Regions from separate parts of the Sporosarcina sp. G11-34 genome, predicted to be linked through region 1. Evidence: riboswitches for the same ligand, from Rfam matches in the RefSeq annotation. Region 1 holds a riboswitch; each other region holds the start of a gene.
What was found. A riboswitch is a leader RNA that binds a small molecule or an ion and turns the genes downstream of it on or off. The one in region 1 is predicted to bind S-adenosylmethionine.

Region 1 (2,272 bases):
TCAATAATTGCCTGCTTATCGACTATCATTGATACAGCCTTCCGTACATTTACATCATTAAATGGTGCTTTGTCCATATTAAAGCCAGCAAACGCAATACCAGTAGAAGGTGTTTGAATCACTTCAGCGTAATCACTGCCGTTCAGCAAATCCACTTCAATCGGTTGAACTGGGTCAGCAATTTGTACAAATCCACGCTCAAGATCAGCATTACGTGTGCCACTTTCCGGTACGATTTTAAAAGTGACCGTATCTACAAGTGCTTGCTCTCCCCAATATGTATCATTTTTGACAAGTTTTACTTCATCACCAGGCGTCCAGCTTACAAACTTAAAATGACCTGTTCCAATCGGATTTTCAGAAATTGCTGTTCCTGGGTTTTTTCCATTTTTAATTGCTTCATAATCTGCTTCAATCGCTTTTGGACTGATTATGCCAGCACCACTATGTGAAAGATGGGCCAATATAGGTGAAAAAGGATATTCAGTTGTCACTCTTAATTTAAATTCATCAAGTACTTCTATGTCCGCTATCATTTCATACCTATTATATTTTGAAGAAGCCACTTCTGGATCTATTAGACGCTCAAGGTTAATTTTTACTGCTTCGGCATTGAATGCTTCTCCATCATGAAATGTAACTTCTTCTTCTAACGTAAACTCATAAGTTAATTCATCTACAACTGTCCATTCTTTTGCTAAACCTGGAATTAGATTGTTTTCGTCATCTCGTTTTATAAGGCCTTCGAAAATTGCTTGTTGCACGTTATGCGAAGGGACGTCATCCGACCCAGCAGGATCTAACGTACTCGCATCCGATTGAACAGCAAGAACCAAGTCGCCGCTTATTTCAGCTTTTCCTTCCTTTGGCGCATTGGCTTCTTCTTTACTTTCTCCACCCGTACAGGCTGCAAGCGCCATGACTGATGCTAATACTAATATATTTAACCATTTCCTGTTGATTTTCATTGTTATCCATCCTCCATTTTTCTCTTCTAGTGATCGGCTTTTAATATATGTATTTCTTCTACTCCTTGTCTATCATTTTATAAGTATTTCATTTTTCCAAAATAAAAAGGACCCTCTATTAAGAAGAGGGTCCCGAACGATAAGACAATCTTCTCATCTGCAAGGTATAAAAAATACCTATTGGAATTAGCACCATGCTAAAAAGCTGGTTGCTGAGACATCTAAGGGCCGTTCCCTCCGTCTCTCGTGATAAGAATTAAAAGTATGTAGTTGTTTGAATTAAGCAACTAATTTATCTCACTTTAGCATGACCCCTTAAATAAAACAAGTAAACATGCAATACTTTGATAGAAAAGGGCACTGCGCATCGCTGAATTATGACAATTCAAGGATCTGAATAAAAGGTCAAATAAAAATCTGCAAAGTACGAAGTAGTCAGCTTCCCCTTTTCACTTTATACAATTTGTTTGTATAGTCAGAATAGTGTCATGCACAGGTACCTAAAAATCTGTACTACTCTTTAAACATATTTCGTATCAAAGCCTCAATCATCTGAGGCATCTCCACAAACGCACTATCTACTTGAAGTCGTTCCGTCCGTTGATGTGCATCCTTACCAAACGGACCCACATTCAATACAGGCGCACTCAACTCCGCCATCTCATTAAAGGGAATACTGTATGTATCTCCCCAAACCGGCGTGTTACGCTCAAACGCCACCCAACCATCGCCATCATCTTCGTAATTAACATAACTTAGATCGCAAATACCATTGAAGTAATGAATTTGATCCAACTCTAGATCGAACTTACTCGCTTCCTTTTGAACTAAAGCGATTGATTCCTTCACTAAAGGATTATCAGACGTATTGACAGCCGGATAATACGGCGGTGCATAGAAAATAACCGTAGCCGGTGCAAGTTCTTGGCATTGAATCATTAAATTATCTACGATTTCAATACAGAGTTCACGATCATCCGCCTCGATGTTGTCAAGCACCGTATTTTTCAATCGTTCAACTTCTTCTTGCCCAAGTTTCTCAGTCGCGTACGTTAACAATTCCTCATAGCGAATGACACGAGGATTCCCTACACCTTTAACTTGCTCTCTGTCACAAACCGCTTGATACGCAGCACTGCATTCATCCATCGCTTCCATTGCTACTTGTTCAAACAAATCCATCACTTCATCGGCCGTACGCTTAAATAGGAAGACATTATACAAAGCTGCTGCGCGGTAAGGCGTTTGCGTGGAATATTGTGCTTTCAAGTCTTTCTGTTGCAGCGAAACCGGCAACGGTGTTG
Region 2 (2,272 bases), on a different contig from region 1:
CCGTGTAAAATAACGGACCCTAAACTAATCCCGGCAAAATGGGCTTTTTCAATCGATAAAAAATCCAATACTTTAACGACATCTTCCGTTAGTACTTCCGCTGTGTACTCCAGTAATTCAGGCCGATGATCCACCGATCCACCATGACCTTTTAAATCTATAAAAAGAAGGTTAAAATGGGTTTTAAACTCCTTTACTTGCTTGTACCAAATGTTTGAATTACCACCAAGTCCGTGAAGGAATACGACCCAATCATGATCAGGACCTAAAACATGCGTTTGATAATGTAACAAATAAAATTCTCCCCGTTCCTTTATATAGGTGTGTAAATTTTTTTAATAAATGAGTTTTAATAGTGGTTATTCTTTTAATCGCTAAATACCACTGATTATTCAAAACAGATAAAATGTTATCCGTACAAAACTATTATAACATGAATTTTAAAAAACAACGTATATGTATCGCTCGGAATTATGACAATTTAAAAAGAAAAAAACCAACCATTATCAAATATGGTTGGCTTTAATTTATTCATCTGTTACACCGAATGAATTACTCCGTATAGGCCTCAAGTGCATTTACGCTATGGGCAAATGCTGCTCCTGCTTTTAGTGCAACCGCAACGAAAATTGATTCTGCGATTTCTTCCAAACTTGAACCCGCTTTCTTTGCCGCTTTTGTATGAAGATCGATGCAATACGGGCAACCTGTTGCGTGTGCGACTGCGACTGCGATAAGTTCTTTTTCTTTAACAGTCAATTTCCCAGCTTTCAAAGCTTGTTGATCGAAGTCGATAAACGCTTTAAAAACATCGCCATTCAGTTTTGAAAATTCGCCAATTCGATTGAAGTAAGATGCTTTATAAAGCTCATCATCGTTTTGACCATCGAATGAATTTAATGCATTCACTCCGTGTGCAAATGCCGAACCTGCTTTTAACGCCGTTGCAACAAAAATCGCTTCTCCGATTTCTTCTTTTGTAACTTCTGCTTTTTTACTAGCCGTTACATGAACATCGATGCAATATGGGCACCCAGTCACATGTGCAACTGCGATTGCGATCAATTCTTTTAGTTTTACAGATAACTTCCCTTCAGCCAAAGCTTTGTTATTAAAGTTTATAAAAGATGAAAACTGTTCCGGTGCAAGCTTACCTAGCTCCCCGATTCGGTTAAAATTCGATTTTTGATAAAGGCTATCTGTTTTTTGTGTTGTAGTCATTTTGTATTCCCCCATATAGTTTTTTTGTTTGTTTCATCCATACCAATTCACTAACTTAACCAATTGAAAAACTTGGTTTAAAACGTAATACATATTATGATGAATGGCATCCATTCTGAAATAATAAAAAACCTCATCCGATAAGGAAGAGGTCTGATTTTATAAATCAAGCTCTCCCTCATCTTTCAAGCTTAAATAAGCTTGCTGGAATTGGCACCATTTCGTTTAGTTGAACGTTCAGCTAAACAAGGGTTGCCGCGGGATCTAAGGACCAGTTCCTCCCCCGACTCTAGATAAGGAAATACTATTCAATTAGGATGCATTAAGATTATCATAACACAACAGAATTAAATATCAAGTCTAAATTGTAAGACTAGTTAATAATAAGTTTCTAAAACTTTATCGTAAGTGTATATTTCTTGGCAAAGATGCGTAGACTAAGAGTCACAGAGACGCGGCACTTCTCTGTCCCGTGCAGGGGCCCCTTCGACGGAACGTGGAAAAATAATACTACACCTAATCCAACTGGGGATTGCCCAGTAGTGCCGCATGTTACATAGTAAAACCGCCACATTTCTGAGGCGGTTTTACTTTTTCTATTTCTACCACACAACCCTTTGACGTCGTTTATACGATTTACCTTCCCTAAAGCTTTTCTCGCCTTCTTTTCCAACACCTAAATAATGTTCGCGTACTTCTTCGTTTGACAACAGATAATCCACATCTCCTTGCATCGCAACTCGACCATTTTCCATAATATATCCGTAATCGGAAATCGCCAACGCAACATTCGCGTTCTGCTCAACAACTAGAATAGATGTGCCTTCGTCTTTATTAATCTGTTTAATGTTCTGAAATATTTCTTCAACAAGGAGAGGCGCAATTCCTAAAGATGGTTCATCCAATAACAATAACTTCGGTTTGGCCATAATTCCTCGACCAATCGCGAGCATTTGCTGCTCACCACCCGATAAAAATCCGGACTTTCGGTGTTGAAGTGCTTTTAGTTTCGGGAAATAAATATAAATCTTTTCAATATCATCTTTTAAAT
Region 3 (2,272 bases), on a different contig from region 1:
TTACGCTCGGATCCGATGCACATCGAGTATCTGATTTAGCCTTTCAATTTAGAGAATCACTTCAGCTACTCCAATCCATCGGGTTTAAACATATCGCTACGTTTGATAAACAACAACCGACGTTTCATGCAATAAATAGTTTGATCTGAATCAAGGATTCCCATAGATAATTATAAGTAGATAGAAAGCTTGTACCTGGATATAAAATTCCTGGGCACAAGCTTTTTCATTTTTACTTTTATTGGGTTAATGCTACCCGCTTCACTTGTTTCGCGGGATGATTTTCCGGATGTCTCCACAATCCGTGTGACTGGAACCCCGCACAATTCATTTCAAATGCATTTAAATACATTCTTTTTTTGTCATGGTTGCACCCCTACTTTCCGTGTTATGAATACATTTATTTATCAAACCAAGCTTAGCTCTAGTTTTGTTATACGTTTTTTTGTTTCAATCGCATTTATTAATTCCTGTAGTTGTGTTTGTAATCGCAATTCGCAATCTGTTTCTTTAATGGGATTATCACTATTTTCTTTATCTATCAACGAATCTACGAAGTAAATCCCTTGTGTAGAAATTCCTTTTAGATTATTAATGATTGGTTTCAAAGAAAATTCGATTGCCAGTAAATGAGCACTGCTACCGCCGACCATAAATGGCAATACAGGCTTATCCCTAAATGCATCTTCTGGTAACAAATCTAGTAGCGATTTGAGCACACCTGTAAAAGAAGCTTTGTATACAGGAGAGCCAATTATAATTCCATCCGCATTTTCTATTAGCTCGACGACCTTTTTAATCGCTGGGCTTTCGAAACGGGCGTATACTAAATCTTCAGGTGGCAAATCGGGTACTGAAATATAGTCGACAGAAAAACCTTTTTTATGTAATAAAGACTCTACAAATCTTAATACAAGATCCGTTCGCGATGTAGTTGATGGGCTACCAGATATAATTACAATTTTACTCATTTATTACCATTCCCCTCTATTTTCCTTCTATTTTTTCATAAAAAAATCCCTCTTTTCGATAGAAAAGAGGGATGAGCACATATGGGCTACTACTCTTATCTTCCAAGAAGTTACTCTTGCTGGACTTAGCACCTTCCTGCTATGCAGAGGTTGCTGAAGCTTCATCGGGCCAGTCCCTTAGCTTCTCTTGATAATTTTATGGAGTTGTTGGAATAATCATAATACGCATCCAGTACCTTTGTCAAGGATCAAAGCATATTAGATTAATAGGTTTTCTATTCCATCTATACAAACTCATTAGATGAAAATAGTAAATATGAATAAATAAGAAAGACCAATCCCCCGAATCTAGTCACTTTTAGAATGACATTGATTCGGGATATTTTTTTATATCCTTAAAGACCCTTCAGTTCTTAGCATCTTCTTTTTCTTTATGGATCATGCTGTGAATCTCGGTAGGCAAACCCCAAAGCTTAATGAAACCGACTGCTGCTGATTGGTCGAATGCATCTTCGGCTGTATATGTTGCAAGTTTTTCATTGTAAAGCGAGTTTGGTGATTTTCTCCCTTCAACGATTGCGTGACCTTTGAATAGTTTTACGCGGACTGTACCGTTTACATATTGCTGTGTGTCTTTTAGAAATGCTTCCAACGCACTTTTAAGCGGTGAGAACCAAAGTCCATCGTAAATAAGTTCTGTTAGTTTCTTAGCAACGACAGGCTTAAAGTGAGCGATGTCTTTTACAAGTGTCAGATCTTCCAACTCTTTATGTGCTTTAAGAAGAGTAATTGCACCCGGGCATTCATACACTTCTCGTGATTTAATACCGACAAGACGGTTTTCAACGTGGTCGATTCTGCCGATGCCGTGCTTCCCCGCGATATCGTTCAAGTGAAGAATGAGTTCACTTAGTTTATATTTCTTACCGTCTACACTAACGGGAACTCCTTTCTTAAATTCTATCTCAATTATTTCTGGTGTATCCGGTGCGTCTGCAATTGCAACTGTTAGGCCGTAAGCACCTTCAGGAGGTGTCGCCCACGGGTCTTCAAGAATTCCACACTCATTACTACGTCCCCAAAGGTTTTGGTCGATTGAGTATGGGCTATCAAGATTAATAGGGATAGGTATTTTTTTTTCTTTAGCATACTCAATTTCTTCTTCACGAGACCATGCCCAATCACGTACAGGTGCAATCACTTCAAGCGAAGGATTCAATGCTTTAATAGCAACTTCAAAACGAACTTGGTCGTTTCCTTTTCCTGTGCAGCCATGTGCGACAGCCGTTGCGTTTTCTTTT

Region 2: another riboswitch for S-adenosylmethionine. It lies ahead of KSU66_RS02540 (carboxymuconolactone decarboxylase family protein); the one in region 1 lies ahead of KSU66_RS08935 (glutathione ABC transporter substrate-binding protein).
Region 3: another riboswitch for S-adenosylmethionine. It lies ahead of ssuE (NADPH-dependent FMN reductase); the one in region 1 lies ahead of KSU66_RS08935 (glutathione ABC transporter substrate-binding protein).

Annotation. Positions count from the first base shown of each region.
Region 1 is NZ_JAHNZW010000005.1:195,103-197,374, forward strand. Features, by position in the region: gene KSU66_RS08935 (glutathione ABC transporter substrate-binding protein) at 1-968, opposite strand, end outside; SAM riboswitch class I at 1,119-1,224, opposite strand; gene KSU66_RS08940 (M20/M25/M40 family metallo-hydrolase) at 1,482-2,272, opposite strand, start outside.
Region 2 is NZ_JAHNZW010000002.1:85,646-87,917, reverse strand. Features, by position in the region: gene KSU66_RS02545 (alpha/beta fold hydrolase) at 1-293, opposite strand, end outside; gene KSU66_RS02540 (carboxymuconolactone decarboxylase family protein) at 553-1,221, opposite strand; SAM riboswitch class I at 1,397-1,521, opposite strand; gene KSU66_RS02535 (ABC transporter ATP-binding protein) at 1,824-2,272, opposite strand, start outside.
Region 3 is NZ_JAHNZW010000003.1:160,367-162,638, reverse strand. Features, by position in the region: gene KSU66_RS04995 (histidinol-phosphatase HisJ family protein) at 1-149, shown strand, start outside; gene ssuE (NADPH-dependent FMN reductase) at 408-971, opposite strand; SAM riboswitch class I at 1,064-1,168, opposite strand; gene KSU66_RS04985 (argininosuccinate synthase) at 1,378-2,272, opposite strand, start outside.